Regions from separate parts of the Streptomyces sp. NBC_00385 genome, predicted to be linked through region 3. Evidence: riboswitches for the same ligand, from Rfam matches in the RefSeq annotation. Region 3 holds a riboswitch; each other region holds the start of a gene.
The links. A riboswitch is a leader RNA that binds a small molecule or an ion and turns the genes downstream of it on or off. The one in region 3 is predicted to bind S-adenosylmethionine.

Region 1 (7,193 bases), 3.8 Mb from region 3:
CGTCCACCCCGGCGAGGTGGTCGCGCTCGTCGGTGACAACGGAGCCGGCAAGTCGACCGCGGTCAAGGCGATCGCGGGAGTCAACCCACCCGACGAGGGCACCATCGAATGGCGGGGCCGCAAGGTCACCATCGGCCGCCCGCACGACGCCCAGAACCTCGGCATCGCGACCGTCTACCAGGATCTGGCCCTGTGCGACAACCTCGACGTGGTCGGCAACCTCTTCCTCGGCCGTGAACTGCGCCGCTTCGGCGTGCTCGACGAGGTCCGCATGGACCAGCGGTCACGTGAACTGCTCGACACGCTGTCCATCCGCATCCCGAGCGTCCGCATTCCCGTTGCCTCGCTGTCCGGCGGACAGCGTCAGACGGTGGCGATCGCCCGTTCGCTGATCGGCGATCCCCAGGTCGTCATCCTGGACGAGCCCACAGCGGCGCTCGGTGTGGAGCAGACGGCCGAGGTGCTGGACCTGGTCGAGCGGCTCCGCGACCGCGGCCTCGGCACCATCCTGGTCAGCCACAACATGGTGGACGTGATGGCGGTCGCGGACCGGATCGCGGTGATGCGACTCGGCCGCAACAACGGGTTCTTCGACCGGCGCTCCACCACCACCGAGGAGATCATCTCCGCCATCACCGGGGCCTCCGACAGCGCGGTCACCCGGCGCCAGGCCCGCAAGCGGGAGGAGGAGCGATGACCCGCGATCCCGCCCGCGACGCCGACGACGCCGCCCAGGAACCCGCACGCGATGCCATGCCGGCCGTCGACACCCGCCTGCTCGTCCGCGACGAGGGCATCCGCGGGTACGCCGGCGAGTTCTGGCGCAAGACGCGCAGCGGGGAACTGGGCTCCCTGCCCGTCGTCATCGCCGTGATCATCATCTGGACCGTGTTCGGCAGCCTGAACAGTACGTTCCTCTCGGCCCAGAACCTCTCCGACCTGAGCCAGCAGATCGTCGGCACCGGCATGATCGCCGTAGGCATCGTCTTCGTCCTGCTCCTCGGCGAGATCGACCTGTCCGTCGGCTCCGTGAGCGGCCTGTGCGCTGCGATCTTCGCCGTGCTCAACGTCCTGAACGGCATGAACGAATGGCTGGCGCTTCTCGTCGCGGTGCTGGGCGGAGCGGCCGTCGGCCTCATCCAGGGCTTCTTCTTCGCGAAAGTGGGCGTGCCGGCCTTCGTCGTCACCCTGGCAGGCAACCTCGCCTGGAACGGGCTGATGCTCCAGGTACTGGGATCCAGCGGCACGGTCAACATCCCCGCCGACAGCATCGTCGCCGAGATCTACTCGACCATCTACCACAGCCCGGCCGCCGCCTACGCGGCCGCGGCCGTCGGGGTCGGACTCTTCCTCACGGCCTCCCTCCTGGACGCCGCACGCCGCAGAGCGGCCCGGGTGCCGTCCCGGCCGGTCGCCGAGATCGTGCTGCGTACCGTCGTCATCGCCGCCATCGCGTTCGTCACCGCGTACATCCTCAACCAGTACCAGGGCCTCCCGCTCGCCCTTCTGATCTTTCTGATCGTGCTGGTGGTACTGGACTTCGTGCTCCGCCGCACCACGTACGGGCGGAAGGTGTTCGCGGTCGGCGGCAACTCCGAGGGGGCGCGACGCGCCGGCATCAGCGTGCCGTTCGTCCGGATGACCGTCTTCTCGATCGCCGGCGCCATGGCGGCGGTCGGGGGCCTCTTCCTCGCCGGACAGATCCAGTCGGCGAGCCAGACCTCGGGCGGCGGCAATCTGCTGATGAACGTCATCGCCGCCGCCGTCATCGGCGGGACCAGTCTGTTCGGCGGGCGCGGCTCCGTCTGGTCGGCCCTGCTCGGCGCCCTGGTGATCGGGTCCATCCAGTCCGGGATGAACATCATGGGTGTCAGCAACGCCGTCCAGTTCATGATCACGGGATCGGTCCTGCTGGCGGCCGTGGTCGTGGACTCGCTGTCCCGCAGGACCCAGAAGGCGGCGGGGCGCGCGTGATCCGTACGCGGACGGGCCCGTGCGGCGGTCAAGGCGCGTCCGGACTGCCGCGATCCGGAGCCCGGGAGGGGCTCGGTGCGCAGGTGCCGCTCACCGTCCTCCGGGGGCGGGGACGGTGACGCCGGAACTCTCCGCCCTGATAGGGCGGGTGGACGGAACAGGCGGCGCAGCCGCGTTGTTGTCGTTCGGAGCAAGGCGAGTCGGAGCAAGGCGAGTCGGACCAAGGCGAGTCGGAGCAAGGCGAGTACGGCCATGATCCGCCGGGCATTGCGCGGCGGGCCCGGCGCGCGTAGCGTTCCGGGCAGGTCATGAGTGTCAGCGTCAAGCCCTGGCTTGCCGACCGGCAACCCTCCTGCGCGGCGGGGTGCTTCAGGTGACGACCAGGCGGGGCCCGTCCGGGTTCCGCAAGCGCGAGGCCTCCGGGCCCGCCGAGCCGGAAGAGCGGAGGCGACGGTCATGCCATCGGTGACCTGCCCGCTCGTCAGGGTGCTCGCCCCGCGGCGCCGCGTCCACCTCTACTCCCGGCCCCACATCGACCTCCAGCGCGTGGCTGCCGCGCTCTGTTGTTCCTGATCCGTACCCGCGACGCCGAACCTCCCGACGAGGCCCGGCGATCACCCACGGTCGATCAGGAAGGCAGCCTGTCGTGTCCGCACCGTCATCCCCGCACCCTCCCCTGTCCTCCCCCCTGCACCTCGCCGTCGCGCTCAACGGCGCGGGCTGGCACCCGGCCGCATGGCGTGAGCCGGAGGCCCGGCCCGGGGAACTGCTCACCGCCGCGTACTGGGCCGACACCGTCCAGGAGGCCGAACGCGGCCTGCTCGACTTCGTCACGATCGAGGACGCGCTCGGGCTCCAGTCCTCGCGGTTCACGGGGCCCGACGACCGCACCGACCAGGAGCGCGGGCGCCTCGACGCGGTACTCGTCGCCGCCCGCGTGGCCCCGCTGACCCGGCACATCGGGCTCGTTCCCACCGTCGTCGCCACGCACACGGAGCCGTTCCACATCTCCAAGGCGATCGCCACGCTCGACTACGTCAGCACCGGCCGGGCCGGTCTGCGCATTCAGGTGTCGGCCCGGCAGCACGAAGCCGCGCACTTCGGCCGCCGCACGTTCCCGCACTTCGGCGTCGAGGACCTGGACACCCCGGCCGTCCGCGACCTGACCGCCGAACTCTTCGAGGAGGCCGCCGACTACGTCGAGGCGGTGCGCCGACTCTGGGACAGCTGGGAGGACGGGGCGGAGATACGCGACGTCGCCACCGGCCGCTTCATCGACCGCGACAAGCTGCACTACATCGACTTCGAGGGACGGCACTTCAGTGTCAAGGGCCCCTCGATCACGCCCCGGCCCCCGCAGGGACAGCCGGTCGTCAGCGCCCTGGCCCACCAAAGCGTGCCGTTCCGACTGGTGGCCCGCTCCACGGACATCGGCTATGTCACCCCGCACGACGCGGTCCGGGCCCGAACCATCGTCGAAGAGATACGTGCCGAACAGGCAGCCGCGGGGCGCGCGGAGGAGCCCCTCCACATCTTCGGGGACCTCGTCGTCTTCCTCGACGACGATCCCGGAGCCGCAGCAGCCCGCCGGGACCGGCTCGACGGCCTCGCGGGATATCCGTACACCAGTGACGCGAAGGTCTTCACCGGCACACCCGCGCAACTGGCGGACCTGCTCCTGGAATGGCAGCGGGCCGGGCTCACCGGATTCCGGCTGCGCCCCGCGGCGACCGCCCACGACCTCCCGGCGATCACCCGTCAACTCGTACCCGAACTGCAGCGCCGAGGCGCCTTCCGGACCGCCTACGAGGCCGGCACCCTGCGCGGGCTGCTCGGACTCGCCCGCCCCGCCAACCGCTACGCCGCCGTCTGAGCCGGAGGGACCACAGACATGAGCACCAGCAACGGCGCCGGCACCAGCACCGGCAAGCCGCTCAAGCAGATCCATCTCGCCGCCCACTTCCCGGGCGTGAACAACACCACCGTGTGGAGCGATCCCGCGGCAGGCAGCCATGTCGAATTCAGCTCGTTCGCGCACTTCGCGCGTACCGCCGAACGGGCCAAGTTCGACTTCCTGTTCCTCGCCGAAGGGCTCCGGCTCCGTGAACAGGGCGGGCAGATCTACGACTTGGATGTCGTCGGGCGCCCCGACACCTTCACCGTGCTGTCCGCCCTGGCGGCCGTCACCGAACGCCTGGGCCTCACCGGCACGATCAACTCCACGTTCAACGAGCCCTATGAGGTGGCCCGCCAGTTCGCCAGCCTCGATCATCTGTCGGGCGGGCGCGCGGCGTGGAACGTCGTCACCTCGTGGGACGCCTTCACGGGCGAGAACTTCCGCCGCGGCGGATTCCTTCCGCAGGAGGAGCGGTACTCCCGGGCCAAGGAGTTCCTCGCCACGGCCAACGAACTGTTCGACTCATGGCGCGGCGACGAGATCGTCGCCGATCAGGGGGCCGGCGTCTTCCTCCGGGACGCCCGGGCCGGGTCCTTCGCGCACAAGGGACAGCACTTCGACATCGAGGGGCGGTTCAACGTCCCGCGCAGCCCGCAGGGCCGCCCGGTGATCTTCCAGGCCGGTGACTCCGACGACGGACGCGAGTTCGCGGCGGAGGGCGCCGACGCGATCTTCAGCCGCTACAGCACCCTCAAGGAGGGACAGGCGTTCTATACGGACGTCAAGGGCAGGCTCGCCCGCCATGGCCGCACCCACGATCAGCTGCTGATCCTTCCCGCCGCGACCTTCGTCCTCGGCGACACGGACGCCGAGGCGCGGGAACTGGCCCGCGACGTACGCCGGCAGCAGGTCAGCGGCGCCACCGCGATCAAGCACCTCGAGTTCGTCTGGAACCGCGACCTGTCCTCGTACGACCCCGAAGGCCCGCTTCCCGACATCGACCCGGACCTCGGCGAACACACGATCGCCCGCGGCCGCGCGCAGGTACGCATGTACCGCGATCCGCTGGCCATCGCCCGGGAGTGGCGGGAGCTCGCGGCCGCGAAGAACTGGTCGATCCGCGACCTCGTCATCGAAACCGGCAACCGCCAGGCCTTCGTCGGCTCACCGGACACCGTCGCGTCGACCATCAACGACTTCGTCCAGGCGGACGCCGCCGACGGCTTCATCCTGGTCCCGCACATCACACCCGGCGGGCTGGACGTGTTCGCCGACACCGTGGTCCCGATCCTTCAGGAACGGGGTGTGTTCCGTACGGAGTACGAGGGCGCGACCCTGCGCGACCACCTCGGCCTGAGCCGCCCCGACGACGTCGCGACAGCCGAGCGCGTGGCCTCCTGACGCTCCTTCGCATCTGCGGCCGGTGCGCCGTCGGAGCCGGTGACCGGCGACGACACCGGCCGCAGGTGCGAAGAGCGCGTCGAAAATGCGTGGCGGCCGCACATAGGGGCCGCTAGGCTGCCCGCGATGACCACACACACTGCTCTCGGATTGGGGGACCCGTCCGCGCAAGGTGAGTGCTGATGCTCACTGAGAACGCGAACACGGATCCCTTCCTCACCTTCTGGCTGCGCGTACGCGAGTTCGCCGTGCCGCCCTCCATGATCGAGACCGCGACCGTCCGCCGCCGCGCCGGTGACTGGGCCGGAGCGTGCGCCGCCGCGGGCATCGACGTCGATCTCCGACTCCGCACCCTGGCGCACACGCACGGCCGGGAACTGGCCGGCCGGGTACGGGCCGACCTGCGCCACCTCGTGCCGGACCTGCTGCGCTGGCACCTGCCGAGAATCGCTCCGCACGGGCTGCTGCGCCCGGGCCTGACGATGGCTCTGGCACGGTACGAAGCCGGGGAGCCCGGCAGCCATGACCCCCTGCATCTCGTGGTCCGGACCCCGCCGGCCCGGGCCGATGCCGGCCAGCGGATCAGCCTCGCGTTGTGGGACGGCTCCCGCTCCGACACGGACGCCCGCCGCCATCCGCATCCCCGCCCCAGCCGGCGCTTCCGCCTCGACCTGCATCGCCACCTGTGGGACGCCCGCACGACGGACGAACTGCGCATCCGGTCCGGGGCCGACCGCCCGCCGGCCGATGCTGATGACGGTTGCGGCGTGGACCCGCGCGTGCGGGCCCTGATTCCGCCGGGCCGGCGTTGCGCCACCGGGCTGTGGGCGGCCGAGGCGGCCCTGCTGCTGCGGGCCGAGGCCCGGTCCGCCGGCACGTTCGTCGTGCGGTTCGGGGGCCGGCACCGGCTGCTCCTCGAACAGGACGCGCACGGTGACGGGACGGGCCCGCCCGCACTGCGGATCGCGGAGGCGTCCCCGGACACCGCCGGATGCGTGCTGCCGGTCCTGCCCGACGCGGCGGCCTGGGCGCTGCCCGACCTGGAGCTGATCCGCAGCGGGGTGATCGAGGCCGACCGGCTGCACCCCCTGGTCGTCCGGGCCCTGATTCCGGGGCACGTCCCGGCGGGGCCCGCCCCGCATCCGGACGGGGCCGGACAGCCGCGCCTCGTGGAGTGCGGCGGAGCGCTACACCGGATCGGGCTCGTCGACGGGGTCCTGGCCCCGCTCGACCACGACCCGGCCGAACTTCGCCGTGAGGAGCTCCTGGCGGCCCTGACCGGGACGCCGATGCCCTGCCTCCAGGCCATCGACGAGGCCCACCGCCGTCCTGACTGCCTCACCGGAGTCCGCGAACGCCTGGACCACGGTGACATCGAAGGTGCGCTGGCCGTCGTCGAAGGGCTGCTGGGTCCCGGAGCCGTCCTGCGCGCCGGCCCGCTGCGGGACGAGCTGGAGACCGCGGCGCGGCGGCGCATCGACTACGGACTGTTCCGGGCGGACCTCGCCGGATCCGGTTCTCGCCACGCCCTCCCGGAGCACCGGCGCTCCCGGGGCCGCCACCCGTACCGGCGCCCGCGCCTCGCCACCGTCCGCTGATCCGGGGCCCCTTCACCCCGCACGCCCCAGCTGTGTTCCCCTCCGTTCCGAGACCCCTCAGGTGATCACCCATGCCCACACGCACCCTGTCCGCGCCCGCCCGTACCCACCACGAGCCCGCTCCCGCGTCCCAACTGGACGTCGCGGGGGAGCTGATGGCCCTCCTGCGTGACACCACCACCGAACCGCGCCCCGACATCCAGCTGGAGGCCCTCACCCTGGCCGTCGCCGCCGACCTGCCCGTCCTCCTGTGGGGCGAGCCGGGGATCGGCAAGAGCGCCGCGCTCACCCAGCTCGCCGCGTCGCTGGACCTCCCGCTGACC
Region 2 (7,193 bases), 3.1 Mb from region 3:
AACGGTCGTTGAACTTCAAGGTCTCGGCGAGGCAGTCCTCGTCTGTGATCGTCATGCTGTGGACGGTCGCAGCTGTCCGCGACAACGTCCTGTCACCCTTTGGCGGTGAGGTGGGTCACACACCCTCATGACGCGGGTCGCGACGGCTCCGGTGCTGATGAGTCGGAGTTCGGCGGGAGGGAGCGTGGCGTGGGCACTGTCGCGTGTCGCGAACGGCCCACACCGTCCTGCCCGGCCCGTCCGTGCACGGGTACCCGCCCCAGCGGTCCGCGAGGGCGGACGCGAGGGGCAGCTCGCGGCCGCCTTCCCCTTCTCCGAACGGGTCGTCCGACGGCTGGGTGAGGGCCGGGACACGTTCGCCGCGGGTGTCGGCACGAACCCGGCGTGGAGCGCCGTGTGCCGGAACCGACAGCCTCCTCCCGAGGAGCGGGTAGGCTGCCCGGCCCGATGCCCGCCCTGGTCAGGACCTGTCTGTGGCAGCGTCTATTCTCCCTCCCATGCGATCTCACAGATTCGTCACCGGCATGACCGCCGTGACTGCCGTGGCCCTGCTCACCGCGGGCTGCGGTTCCGACGGCACCGCCGGTGGCGATGGAGCGAAGGCTGCTGCGAAGGCTCTGCCCGTGGCCATCACCGGTCCGCAGACCGACGTGTACATGCGGGACAGCGGTGACAAACTCAGGGTCACCCCGCTCCCCGGGGCCGACGCTCCCCTGGAGCGGAAGGTGGAGCACGCGCTGCGCGAGGACGTGCTCAGCATGGCCAAGGTCCCCGGGAAGACCAGTGCCAAGTGTGCCGGCGGGGTGACCAAGAAGGCCGGTGCGGTCAGCCAGTGCGTGGTGACGTACGAGGGGGCCGAGATCCCCTACGAGGTCAAGATCGGCGACAGCTACACCTCGGGCAGCAGCATCATCTCGTACAGCAAGGAGCCCAAGAAGGGCCTGCTGGTCGGCAAGCTGGTCTACCAGCTGATCAACGAGCAGTACGGTTCCGAGTCGGGGCGCACGGACGCCAGCAAGGTCGCCTGCGACAAGCTGCCTGCCGCGAAGGCATTCGCGTACGGCGCTGATACCGGATACACGTGCCAGTACTGGGGCAAGTACGCGGACGAAGGCGAGCCGGGCTACCGGACGCTGCAGATCAAGCTCGCGACCCAAGGTTCGGGCTACGGCTTCAACGAGCTCGACTGACCCGTTTGTGGCCGGCGAGCCGACGGCCACAAACGTCTTCCTGTGCCGCCGCGCTCGGCGTGGCACTTCTCGGTCGGCTCCGACCACTACGACCCTCACGCGGCGCTACTGGACCTCCCCGGCTCTACGGGCTGAGGCGCTCGTCGATCCGGGGAGCGACGCCGCCCGTGACCTCTGCCAGCAGACGGTAGTAGTCCCCGGAGCGGGACTCGAAGTCCACCCAGGCCGACAGCCCGGTCCGGTCGCCGTCCGGGGCCCGCAGCAGGTCGGCCGAGGCCTGACCGAACTGTCGGTCGGCGGTGGTCTGTTCCGCCTGGTCGAGCAGACGGCGCAACTCGTCCACCGCGGCCCGGGTCCGTCTGCGTTGTTCCGGGCCGGTTCGCAGCATCTGGGCGTGTCCGGAAGCGGCGGAGGCGTCGGGCAGCAGGAGTGCCAGCCGGGTGGACAGGCACTGGGCGCTCTCCGCAGCCCTGCGAGCCCCCGGCCCGGCTTCCAGCAGCACGTGCAGAGCCGTGATCAGCGCTGTGGTCCGCGGCGTGGGACGGTCCGGCGCGATCCGCACCAGCACGTCCTTGCTCGTCTCCACGGCCGTGCGCTGCGCGGCGGCGACCGCTCGCTCGGCCGTGCGCCGCCCGACTCCGGGGAGCTGTCCCAGCGTCCAGACGCCGGTGTCGAGCACGTCCCGCACGGACCGGATGCCGGCCCTCTCCCACTCCTTCGTACTGAACCGGCGCTTGTCGTCGTGGCGGAGTCGTGACGCCGGGACCCGGGACAGTTCCCTGTCGAGCTGTTCCTGGTGCAGGGGTGTCCACGCTTCGCGGACCGCGGTCACCGCCCTTGCGTAGTCCTCGGCCACCAGGCCGGCCGCATGACTCAGCCGACCGGCCCGGCGGATGAGATCCCGCTCGACGCCTCGCATACGGATCAATGCGCGGATGTTCCCCCCGACGAGGCCGGAGACCGTGAGGAACAGCCCGAGTATCACGAGTGTGTCGGAGAGTTCGAGCTGCTCGGTGACCGCCTCGTCGTCCTGGCCCAGCGCGTAGAGCTCGCCCTTGGCCTCGCCTTCGGTGACGACGAAGCCGGTGTCCTGGCCGGGGGCCGACTCCGGGTCGTAGTACGGCCCCTTGCGGCTCGGTTCACGGTCGGGATCGCACTGGTACGGGTCCTCGTGCTGCTCCTCGTCGAAGGGGTTCCTCCAGCGGACCGTGCAGGCCCCGTCCGGTGCCTCGTGGAGCACGGTCAGGTCGACCTGCCGGAGCTCGGGCATGTCCGGTACGGCCATGAAGACGGCCGCCGAGCATCCGATCAGCACCATGCCCAGCGTCAATACCCAGCGGAAGAAGGGCACGTGTCTCACTCGGGGTCCCTCGCGTTCTGTCGGCAGCGCGTGCTGCCCGCGTAGCGTGCGGGGGGTGGCGCCGAACCGGCAAGAACACCTGTCGGCAGTTCTGGGGGCGCGGGTCTGCCTGGTTCCGGCAAGTGGCCGTCCGCCCCGTCCCGTCGGCGAATGTTCCGCCGACCGCCACCGCATGCACACCGCACGCGTCTTCCGCAGGGCCACCCGATTCTGGGACACTCCAGTCGCTTTCGTCGCCATATCCCCTCACCCCACAGAGGCCCCCACCCATGGCAGAACTGAACCGTCGACGCCTCCTGCAACTCGCCGGAGGGACAGCCGCCTATACGGCCTTGTCGAGCAGCATCGCCCGCGCCGCCTCCCTTCCCGCGAAGGGGCGTACGGGCAGCGTGCAGGACGTCGAGCACATTGTTGTCCTGATGCAGGAGAACCGTTCCTTCGACCACTACTTCGGCACCATGAACGGCGTGCGCGGCTTCGGTGATCCGCGGCCCGTCACGCTCCCCAGCGGAAAGCCGGTCTGGCACCAGAAGGATCTCCTCGGCAAGGAGGTGCTGCCGTTCAGGCCGCCCGCCGACGAGCTCGGGATGCAGTTCCTCCGGGACCTGAACCATGACTGGGCCGGCGGGCACCGGGCGTTCAACAAGGGTGCGTACGACCAATGGGTGCCGGCCAAGACCGCGACGACCATGGCTCACCTCACACGTGAGGACATACCGTTCCACTACGCCCTCGCCGACGCGTTCACCGTCTGCGACGCGTACCACTGCTCGTTCATCGGGAGCACCGACCCCAACCGCTACTACCTGTGGAGCGGGTACACGGGGAACGACGGTTCCGGAGGCGGCCCCGTGCTCGGCAACGACGAGGCAGGATACGGCTGGACCACCTACCCCGAGCGGCTGGAGCAGGCCGGGGTGTCGTGGAAGGTCTACCAGGACATCGGTGACGGGCTGGACGCCGCCGGGTCCTGGGGGTGGATCGACGACGCCTACCGGGGGACGTACGGTGACAACTCGCTGCTGTACTTCAACGGTTACCGCAACGCCGAGCCCGGGGATCCTCTCCACGACAAGGCCCGCACCGGTACCGACATCAAGAACGGTGGCGGGCTCCTCGACGACCTGAAGGCCGACGTCCGGGCCGGGACGCTGCCGAAGGTCTCCTGGATCGTCTCGCCCGAGGCCTACAGCGAGCATCCCAACTGGCCTGCCAACTACGGTGCCTGGTACATCTCCCAGGTACTGGACGCGCTGACCGCCGACCCCGAGGTCTGGGGCCGGACCGCCCTCTTCATCACCTACGACGAGAACGACGGCTTCTTCGATCACGTCGTGCCGCCCTTCGTGCCCTCGGGGCCCGCGCAGGGGCTGTCCACCGTGGACACCACCGCCGACTACTTCCCCGGCGACATCCGGTACGCCGCCGGTCCCTACGGGCTCGGTCAGCGGGTGCCCATGCTCGTCGTCTCCCCTTGGAGCACCGGCGGGTTCGCGTGCTCCGAGGTCTTCGACCACACCTCCGTCATCCGGTTCATGGAACAGCGCTTCGGTGTGCACGAGCCCAACATCTCGCCCTGGCGGCGCGCTGTCTGCGGAGATCTCACCTCTGCCTTCGACTTCCGTAGTGCGGACGCCTCGGACGTCCCGCTGCCGTCGACCGACGCCTACGAACCTCCGGACCGCCTCCGGCACCCCGACTACGTCCCCGCCCCGCCCGCCACCGGCAGCGTGCCCAAGCAGGAGAAGGGCGCACGGCCCACCCGGCCGCTGCGTTACGCGCCCTTCGTCGACGGTGCCGCCGATACGGCCACCGGTAAGTACCGCCTCACCTTCAGCGGCGGCGCCGCCGCAGGGGCGCAGTTCCTGGTGACCTCCGCCAACCGCACCGACGGGCCGTGGACGTACACCACCGAAGCCGGCAAGTCCCTGGCGGACAGCTGGAACACGGCCTACTCCAAGGGAGTGACCGACCTCACCGTCCATGGCCCCAACGGTTTCCTGCGCACCTTCCGGGCCGGGGGGAACGTGACGGGACCCGAGGTGACGGCTCGTCATGTCACGTCCGGTGGGGGGCTTGAGCTCACCTTCGTCAACGGCGGCTCCGCTGCCGTCCGTCTGACCGTGCGCAGCGCCGCCGGGTACGGGGGCGGCGTGCAGACCGTCGAGGTCCGTGCGGGCGCCACTGTCAAGCAGGTGCTTGACCTGCGGGGGAGCAAGAACTGGTACGACGTCACCGTCGTGTCCGACGTGGAACCCACGTTCCTGCGGCGCTTCGCCGGACACGTCGAGACCGGTCAGGCCGGTACGAGCGACCCGGGTCTCGTCACCGGGTGACCGGCAGCGCCTGGAGAGGTGGTCGGGGGCGGGCGGTGTCCGTCGGGCGGGCGCCCGCCGGCCCCTGACCACCCGTCGGGCGGTTGGTTTGCGTGCGTTAGCATCTTGTACGGGTCATGAGTTCCAGTGCACAGCCCCGGCTTGCTGGACGGCACCCCGCTCCGCTGCGGGTGCTCCGGGTGACGACCTGCCCCGTGCGAAGGGCACGGGGAACAGCGGACCACGGTGCAGGCGCTCGGGGTCCTTGTCCCGGAAGGCGAACCCCACCATGCTGCGTCATCTCACCCAGAACGACTCCGTGCGGAGCGACGAGTGCTCGCGCTACGCCGCGGGCCACCGCGTGCACTGGATCCACGCGAAGAAGTGCCGCCAGGAGCCGGGGCAGGCCGTCGAGATCCTGCTCACCTCCGGTGATGTCCGCGACGACGGGTGGGTCGAACTGCGGGCCGCCTTCGACTACGCGGGTGCCCTCCCCGTCGTGTGGACGCACGCTCCCGCCGCGCTGCGGGACACCCTCGCCGGTCACCGCGGGCGGGTGTACTGGCTGGCGCGCTGGCATGCGCTGAAGCTCGAGTACGGCGATGGTGAGGGTTCAGTAGCCGCGGGTGCGGCAGCGGGGGGTGCCGCTGGGCTGGTCAACGTCGGGTACGAGGGCGGGGAGCTGTGCGAGGCCGGGGCCGACGGTGACCGTGCCGGGGGCCGTGCGTTCCTGGCTTAGGCCCGCTCCGTCGTGATGCGCGTCGGCCCGAGCGGTACATCGCGATGCTCATCAATTGTGCCGAGTTGTCGTCCTGTTGTTCCGTTCAGGGTGTGGGATTGATCGCCGTTGACCGTTCCGAGGTCACACAAAATCCTTATAGTGAACATGCGTTGATCGCATGATCATGACGCGTGCAGCTGTCGCCACAGGAGTCAGGACTCATGACGCGCCCTTCTTCCACAGAGCCCGCGCCGACCTCCCCTCCTCCGCCTCCTCCCGGCTGTCCGGCGCACACCGGAGCCGTGCCGCTCGGCGGCCCCGGGTTCCAGACCGAACCGCAGGCCGTGTACCGCACCATGCGGCGTGACCACGGACCCGTCGTCCCCGTGGAACTGCCGGGCGGGTTCCCGGCCTGGCTGGTCATCGGGTACCGCGAACTCCATCAAGTCACCAGTGACGGCGAGCTGTTCCCGCGCGATGTCGGCCTGTGGAACCAGTGGCCCCACATCCCCGACGACTGGCCGCTGCTGCCGATGGTGGGGCGCCCCCTGCCGTCCATCTACTTCAGCGCCGGCGAGGAGCACCGGCGGCATGCCCGGATGGTCGGGCCGGCCCTCGAAGGCGCCGATCCGTTCCAGATCCGCAGCCACTGCGAGCAGTTGGCCGACCGGCTGATCGACGACGTGTGCAGCCGTGGCACGGCCGACCTCGTCGCCGACTTCTGCGAGCCCCTTCCCGTTCTCGTCCTCGCCCGCCTGGTCGGGTTTCCCGATGACGAAGGTGCCGACATCGCCCAGGTGTTGAAGGACCTGGCCGACGGCGGACCGGACGCGCAGAGCGCCCATCTGCGGTTCGGGGAACACATGGCCCGGCTGGTGGCCGCGAAACGGGCCGTGCCCGGGGATGACGTGACCTCCCGCATGCTCGCCTTCCCCGAGGCGTTCACCGACGAGGAGTACATGCTCGACCTGATGGCCATCACGGCCGCCGGGCACCTCACCACCGCCGACTGGGTCAGCAACTCCCTGCGGCTGATGCTCACCGAGGACGCGTTCGCCGACTCCATGGCCCGTGGCCGGCGCAGCATCGGTGAGGCCATGAACGAGGTGCTCTGGGAGGACACGCCGACCCAGATCCTCGCCGGGCGCTGGGCCGTACGGGACACCCGGCTCGGCGGTCAGCGGATCAAGGCCGGGGACATGCTGCTGCTCGGGCTCGGCGCAGCCAACACCGACCCGCTGATCCGGCAGGGCGTGTCCGGCACCGGAGGACCGGCGCAGGGCGGCAACGGCGCCCATCTCGCCTTCAGCCACGGCGAGTACCGGTGCCCGTTCCCCGCCCAGGAGATCGCCGAGATCATCGCCCGTACCGGCATCGAGGTCCTGCTCGACCGGCTGCCCGATCTCCAGCTCGCCGTTCCCGTCGACGACCTCGTACGACGGCCCTCCGCGTTCCTGCGTGGCACCACCTCGCTCCCCGTTCGGTTCACCCCCGTTCGTACGACAGGAGACTTCTCGTGAACTGCCCCCACGCCGCCGCCCAGGCCGCAGCCCCGAACGGCGGGACCGTCGTCATCGACCCGATGGTCCAGGACCTGGACGGGGAGA
Region 3 (7,193 bases):
TGTCCGCTGTGCGCTCGGCCGCACGACAGCGTGGCGGCCGTGGCGGGAGCGGAGCCGGTGCACTTCTCCTGGGACCGGTGCGGCGATCTCATCGTCTACGCACTGTCCGGAACGACGGTGGGAGCGGGCGCCTCCCCGCTCGCCGACCACGGTGATCCGGACGCGGCGGCGGCCGCGCGACGCACGGCCCGCCTGACGGCCGGAGGCCGCGCGGTGATGCGCGGCGGATGCACGGGGCCGGGGATCATCGCGGACCGGTCCGTGGACATGGTGGCCGTTCCGCACGGCTACGCCGCCGCGGTGGTACGCCACACCGGCACGGCCGGTCAGCCGGCCTGACCCGAACCGGCCCCCCGCGGACGGGCCACCGCCTATAGGCTCGGCGTATGGGCAGCACTCCGCACACCCCGCCCCTGCCGGCCCCGGTCACCCCCGCCGGACAGGAGGGCCTCGCCGCGCTCCTCGCCCGGCCCGACCGCGCCGTCATCGCACTCGATTTCGACGGCACGCTCGCCGACATCGTCCCGGATCCCGAACAGGCCCGCGCCCACCCCGGCGCCGTCGAGGCACTGGCCGCGCTGGCGCCCAAGGTCGCGTCGATCGCCGTGATCACCGGCCGCCCGGCCGGCGTCGCGGTCCGCTACGGCGGCTTCGCCGGGGTCGCGGGACTGGACCGGCTCGTCGTCCTCGGTCACTACGGCGCCGAACGCTGGGACGCCGTCTCCGGCACCGTCCACGCCCCCGCCCCGCACCCCGGCGTCGCCGCCGTGCGGGCCGAACTCCCAGGCGTACTCGACCGGTTCGACTCCTGGCACGGCACGTGGATAGAGGAGAAGGGGCAGGCGCTCGCCGTCCACACCCGCCGCGCCGCCGACCCGCAGGCCGCCTTCGAGGCCCTGCGCGGCCCCCTGGGCGAGCTCGCCGCCCGCCACGGTCTGATCGTCGAACCGGGGCGGCTGGTACTGGAGTTGCGGCCCTCCGGCATGGACAAGGGCGTGGCCCTCACGCAGTACGTGCACGAGACGGGCGCGGGCTCCGTGCTCTACGCCGGTGACGACCTGGGCGACCTCGCCGCGTACGCCGCCGTGGACAAGCTCCGCACCGAGGGCCCCGAAGGCACCCCCGGCCTGCTGATCTGCAGCGGCAGCGCGGAAGTGCCCGAACTGGCCGAACGCGCCGACCTGTCGCTGCCGGGCCCCGGAGCCGTCGTCGCGTTCCTGTCGGCACTGGCCGAGCGCCTCTGAGGGCTGTCCCGGCCGAGGGCTTCGGCCGAGCGCGCCTCCACCCGGTCCGTCAGCCCTGGCCGAGGGCCTCCAGCTGGTCCAGGAACCACTGCTGCGGCGGCAGCGCGGTGGCCGCCGCGGCCAGCCGCTTCGTGCGGGCCGTCCGCTCGTCGTCCGCCATCGTCAGCGCCTCGTGGAGGGCCGCGGCGGTGGCGGACACGTCGTACGGGTTCACCGTGATCGCGTCGGCGCCCAGCTCCTCGTACGCCCCCGCCTCCCGCGACAGCACCAGCGCGCAGCCGTCGTCGGAGACGACGGGGACCTCCTTGGCGACCAGGTTCATGCCGTCCCGGATCGGGTTGACGAGCGCGACGTCCGCCAGCCGGTACGCCGCCAGCGAGCGGGCGAAGTCGTCCTTCACGTGGAGGACGACCGGGGTCCAGTCCGCCGTCCCGTACGCCTCGTTGATCCCGTCGGCGACGCGCTGCACCTCGGCCGTGTACTCCCGGTAGACCGCCAGGTCCTGGCGCGAGGGGTAGGCGAACGCGATGTGGACGACGCGCCCGCGCCACTCGGGCCGCTCGTCGAGCAGGGCGCGGTAGGCGAGCATCCCGCGGACGATGTTCTTGGACAGTTCCGTACGGTCCACCCGCACGATCGTCTTCCGGCCGGGGCCCACCTGCTCCCGCAGCGCCGCCATCCGCTCGTCCACATCCGCCTCATGGGCGCGGCGGCGCAGGAAGTCCGCGTCGGCGCCCAGGCCGTGCACCCCGATCCGGGTGTGCCCGGTGCCCCCGAGGATCTCCGCACAGCAGCCGATGAACGCGTCCGCCCAGCGGCGGGTCAGGAACGCCGCCCGGTCCGCGCCGAGGATGCCGCGCAGCAGCTGCTCGGCGATGTCGTCGGGCAGCAGCCGGAAGTAGTCGACGGGTGCCCACGGGGTGTGCGAGAAGTGGCCGATCCGCAGGTCGGGCCGGAGCTCGCGGAGCATCCCGGGCACCAGCGCCAGGTGGTAGTCCTGCACGAGGACCGCGGCGCCCTCGCCCGCCTCCTCGGCGAGCGCGACGGCGAAGGCCCGGTTGTAGGTCTCGAAGGAGGCCCACTGCCGGCGGAACTCCGCGTCGAAGACCGGCTCGACGGGGGTCTGGTAGAGCAGGTGGTGGACGAACCAGAGCACCGAGTTGGCGATGCCGTTGTACGCGTCGGCGTGCACGTCCGCGTCGATGTCGAGCATCCGTACGCCAGGTTCGCCGACCCCGCGCCGCACCGCCTCCCGGTCACCGTCCCCGAGGGCGGCGCAGACCCACATCTTGTCGTCCACGGCGCTCAGGCCGGAGACGAGTCCGCCTCCGCCGCGCTTGGCGTCGAGGGTGCCGTCCTCGCGCAGCGCGTACGAGACCGGGCCGCGGTTGGACGCGACGAGTACCTGGGCAGCGGGCTGAGGGGCTTGCTCGGAGACCATGGGCGAAATCTAGCCCGATCATGAACCGCCCAAACGTGCGAAAGCAGGCCACGTCACGCCGCGCGGCGTGAAACGTACTCCTCGATCTCGCGCATCGGCGGCCGTTCCTCGGTGTCCACCGGGTAGGTGCGCGGGACGAACCCGTGCTCACCGCGCTCGAACTGGGTCAGTGACGGGCGGACCAGATGCCCCCTGGAAAGGCGGAGTTGAGCGGTCCGGTAGATGGCGGCCGCCATCCGGCCGAGCGCCTGGCCGTCCTGGTGGCGGTGCTTCCTGACACCGACGTCGACCTGGGCGAGCGCGTCCAGGCCGACCGTGTGCAGGGCGTCGACGAGCAGGCCCAGCTCCACTCCGTAACCGACCGGGAACGGCAGCCGCTCCAGCAGCGAGCGGCGCACGGCGTACTCGCCGCCCAGCGGCTGGACGAACCCGGCCAGCTGGGGCCAGTGCAGATTGAGCAGCGGGCGTGCCACCATTTCGGTGACCCGGCCGCCCTGACCGGTGGTGTCGCCGAACGGGCGGTCGTACATGGCCTTGACGAACTGCACCGAGGGATCGGTCAGCAGCGGGCCGACGATGCCGGAGACGAAGTCCGCCGAGAAGTCCTTCAGGTCCGCGTCGATGAAGCAGACGATGTCGCCACCGGTCACCAGGAGTGACCGCCAGAGCACCTCGCCCTTGCCGGGGACGGCCGGAACGCGGGGCAGGATCGCGTCGCGGTGGACGACGCGGGCGCCGGCCCGGCGGGCGACCTCGGTGGTGGCGTCCGTCGAACCGGAGTCGATCACCACGAGCTCGTCGACCAGCCGGACCTTCTCCATGAGCTCGCGCCGGATCGTCGTGACGATGTCCCCGACCGTCTCCGCCTCGTTCAGCGCGGGCAGCACCACACTCACGCTCGCACCGTTCGCGCCGTTCCTGGCGTCGAGCAGACGGTCCATCGGACGGTCGGCGGCTGACCAGGAACGCCTGGTCAGCCAGCGTTCGACCTCTTCCAGCACGGTCGATACTCCCTGTATGTGATCCATCTCGCGGTACGGACGACTATCTCAACAGTCCGGTGCTTCGGTTACAGTCTTGAACAACGCAGATGGCCGTCGCATGCCGGGGTCCATCCGCCGATAAACGCCTGGATCCATGGTCCAGTGCCACAGCGCTCATCCAGAGGGACTGAGGGAACGGCCCGTTGAAGTCCCGGCAACCCTCCCGCCGACCGCGAGGTCAGGTGGGGAAGGTGCCAATTCCGTCTCGTGACGAAATGCGTCGCGAGGAAGATGAGGAGAAAGGGCCTCGCCATCATGGCTATCGAGACTGTTGCAGCACCCACCGAGACTTCCGTGGACCTTGGTCCCGCCGCGGCGCTTTCCTGCCGCGAATGCGGAGAGCGATTCGCACTCGGCCCCCTTTTCGCCTGCGCGTCCTGTTTCGGGCCGCTCGAAGTGGCGTACGACCTGCCGAGCGGCTCCCCGGACGAGCTGAAGAAGCGCATCGAGGCCGGACCCAACAACATCTGGCGCTACGCGCCGCTGCTGCCGGTCCCCTCCGATGTCGCGGACAAGCCCAACATCAACCCCGGCTTCACCAAGCTGGTCAAGGCCGACAACCTCGCCCGCGAGCTGGGCGTCACCGGCGGTCTGTACGTCAAGGACGACTCCGGCAACCCGACGCACTCCTTCAAGGACCGCGTCGTCGCGATCGCCGTCGAGGCCGCCCGCGCTTTCGGATTCACCACGCTGTCCTGCTCCTCCACCGGTAACCTCGCCGGCGCCGTGGGCGCCGCCGCCGCCCGGGCCGGTCTGCGCTCGTGCGTGTTCATCCCGCACGACCTGGAGCAGGGCAAGGTCGTCATGGCCGCGGTGTACGGCGGTGAGCTGGTCGGCATCGAGGGCAACTACGACGACGTCAACCGCTTCTGCTCCGAGCTCATCGGCGACCCGCTCGGCGAGGGCTGGGGATTCGTCAACGTCAACCTGCGCCCGTACTACGGCGAGGGCTCCAAGACGCTGGCCTACGAGATCTGCGAGCAGCTCGGCTGGCAGCTGCCCGACCAACTCGTCATCCCGATCGCGTCCGGCTCGCAGCTCACGAAGATCGACAAGGGTCTCCAGGAGCTGATCAAGCTCGGGCTGGTCGAGGACAAGCCGTACAAGATCTTCGGCGCCCAGGCCGAGGGCTGCTCCCCGGTCTCCACCGCCTTCAAGGCCGGTCACGACGTCGTACGGCCGCAGAAGCCGAACACGATCGCCAAGTCCCTGGCGATCGGCAACCCGGCCGACGGCCCGTACGTCCTGGACATCGCCCGCCGCACCGGCGGCGCCGTCGAGGACGTCAACGACGAGCAGGTCGTCGACGCGATCAAGCTGCTGGCCCGCACCGAGGGCATCTTCGCCGAGACGGCGGGCGGCGTGACGGTCGGCGTGACGAAGAAGCTGATCGACGCCGGTCTGCTCGACCCGTCGCTCACCACCGTCGTCCTGAACACCGGTGACGGCCTCAAGACGCTGGACGCCGTGGCCGCCACCTCGCAGGTGAGCGCCACGATCCGCCCGAGCCTGGACGCCTTCCGCGCCGCGGGCCTCGCTGCCACCAGCTGAGAAGCTTCCGACCACCCGAGACTTCAGGAAGGGCACCCACCATGAGCGTCAAGGTCCGTATCCCCACCATCCTCCGCACCTACACGGGCGGCCAGGCCGAGGTCCCGGCCGAGGGCGCGACCCTCTCCCAGGTCATCGAGTCCCTGGAGAAGGACCACCCGGGCATCGCCGCCCGCGTCCTGGACGACCAGGGCAAGCTGCGCCGCTTCGTGAACGTGTACGTCAACGACGACGACGTGCGCTTCGAGGGCGGCCTGGACGCGGTCACCCCGGACGGCGCGGGCATCTCCATCATCCCGGCCGTCGCCGGCGGCTGCTGAGCCACGGCCCGGGCCTTTCGCGGCCACCGGGCCGACTTCACAGCGTGACCATGATTGCCCCCTCCGCAAGAGAAGCGGAGGGGGCAATTCTGCATGGTTGAGCGGGGTACAGTGAGGGAAGTCCCCTCCGCTGCCCGTGCCCCCCGCATATGAGAATGCGCCTGGCCACGACAAGAAGCAGCCAAAGTGTTCGAGCTCCTTGCGCCATAAGTCGCCTTTGCCTGGCCCGACTTGCCCTGGAATCTCATGAATTCCTCATATTCGGGCGATCGGTTCTGCTCAGAATTCTCGTCCGATTGACCTGTTGCAGAGGGCAGTTGGGCAGATACATTCGGCCGCGGTCGACGCGTTCCGGCGCACCCACCCTCTCCTGTCGGAGGGTGAGTTCTGACCCGGGCCCGCGAAGTGCGGTCCTGTGCAAGGGCCAGTAATAGGGGAGTTAGGCATGGCTCAGGGCACCGTCAAGTGGTTCAACGCGGAGAAGGGGTACGGCTTCATCGCGGTCGACGGTGGTGCGGATGTTTTCGTCCACTACAGCGCGATCCAGATGGACGGGTACCGCACCCTCGAAGAGGGTCAGCGAGTTGAATTCGAGATCTCGCAGGGCCAGAAGGGGCCGCAGGCGGACATGGTCAAGCTCGCCGTCGGCTGAGCCCGGCCGGGTTCGACGCAGTCGGTCGACGACACTACTCACGCACGGAGGGCCCGTACCCCACAGGTACGGGCCCTCCGCGCGTCCCGGGCCGCTCGTACCCACAGGTACGGGCCTTCGTGCGTCCCGGGCCGCTCGCGCCGTGCCCCTCGCCGCTGTCCACATCCCGAGGGGGAAGCTTGCACTCCCGGGGGTCGAGTGCTAATTATTGGCTTAGCACTCTCTGGGTGAGAGTGACAGAAACTTGGACCGGGCCGGTGAGGCCCGCAGGCCTCCGGGGCAAGGAACCGGCAGGCACGCAGGCCGTCCGTCGCGGGCGCCACTCGGTCCGGAGAAATCCACCCCTGTCCGGGAGGACCACTTCATATGGCCAAGATCATCGCCTTCGACGAGGAGGCCCGGCGCGGTCTTGAGCGCGGCATGAACCAGCTCGCCGACGCCGTCAAGGTCACCCTCGGCCCCAAGGGCCGCAACGTCGTCCTTGAGAAGAAGTGGGGCGCCCCCACGATCACCAACGATGGTGTTTCCATCGCCAAGGAGATCGAGCTGGAGGACCCGTACGAGAAGATCGGTGCGGAGCTGGTCAAGGAGGTCGCCAAGAAGACGGACGACGTCGCCGGCGACGGTACGACCACCGCCACCGTTCTCGCTCAGGCACTCGTCCGCGAGGGCCTTCGCAACGTGGCCGCGGGTGCGAACCCGATGGCTCTCAAGCGGGGCATCGAGAAGGCCGTCGAGGCCGTCTCCGCCGCCCTCCTGGAGCAGGCCAAGGACGTGGAGACCAAGGAGCAGATCGCTTCGACGGCCTCCATCTCCGCTGCCGACACCCAGATCGGCGAGCTCATCGCCGAGGCCATGGACAAGGTCGGCAAGGAAGGCGTCATCACCGTCGAGGAGTCCCAGACCTTCGGTCTGGAGCTCGAGCTCACGGAGGGCATGCGC

Region 1: another riboswitch for S-adenosylmethionine. It lies ahead of OG959_RS00075 (putative leader peptide); the one in region 3 lies ahead of thrC (threonine synthase).
Region 2: another riboswitch for S-adenosylmethionine. It lies ahead of OG959_RS02900 (hypothetical protein); the one in region 3 lies ahead of thrC (threonine synthase).

Annotation. Positions count from the first base shown of each region.
Region 1 is NZ_CP107951.1:13,004-20,196, reverse strand. It holds gene OG959_RS00085 (ATP-binding cassette domain-containing protein) at 1-697, shown strand, start outside; gene OG959_RS00080 (sugar ABC transporter permease) at 694-1,974, shown strand; SAM riboswitch class IV at 2,279-2,391, shown strand; gene OG959_RS00075 (putative leader peptide) at 2,431-2,547, shown strand; gene OG959_RS00070 (LLM class flavin-dependent oxidoreductase) at 2,621-3,847, shown strand; gene OG959_RS00065 (NtaA/DmoA family FMN-dependent monooxygenase) at 3,866-5,272, shown strand; gene OG959_RS00060 (hypothetical protein) at 5,455-6,870, shown strand; gene OG959_RS00055 (AAA family ATPase) at 6,942-7,193, shown strand, end outside.
Region 2 is NZ_CP107951.1:645,178-652,370, reverse strand. It holds gene OG959_RS02920 (alpha/beta hydrolase) at 1-55, opposite strand, end outside; gene OG959_RS02915 (hypothetical protein) at 498-1,190, shown strand; gene OG959_RS02910 (helix-hairpin-helix domain-containing protein) at 1,315-2,550, opposite strand; gene OG959_RS02905 (phosphocholine-specific phospholipase C) at 2,820-4,886, shown strand; SAM riboswitch class IV at 4,999-5,108, shown strand; gene OG959_RS02900 (hypothetical protein) at 5,155-5,604, shown strand; gene OG959_RS02895 (cytochrome P450) at 5,808-7,106, shown strand; gene OG959_RS02890 (cytochrome P450 family protein) at 7,103-7,193, shown strand, end outside.
Region 3 is NZ_CP107951.1:3,791,010-3,798,202, reverse strand. It holds gene OG959_RS16650 (hypothetical protein) at 1-339, shown strand, start outside; gene otsB (trehalose-phosphatase) at 387-1,244, shown strand; gene OG959_RS16640 (alpha,alpha-trehalose-phosphate synthase (UDP-forming)) at 1,294-2,685, opposite strand; gene OG959_RS16635 (glucosyl-3-phosphoglycerate synthase) at 2,739-3,686, opposite strand; SAM riboswitch class I at 3,840-3,966, shown strand; gene thrC (threonine synthase) at 3,984-5,279, shown strand; gene OG959_RS16625 (MoaD/ThiS family protein) at 5,321-5,599, shown strand; gene OG959_RS16620 (cold-shock protein) at 6,045-6,251, shown strand; gene groL (chaperonin GroEL) at 6,618-7,193, shown strand, end outside.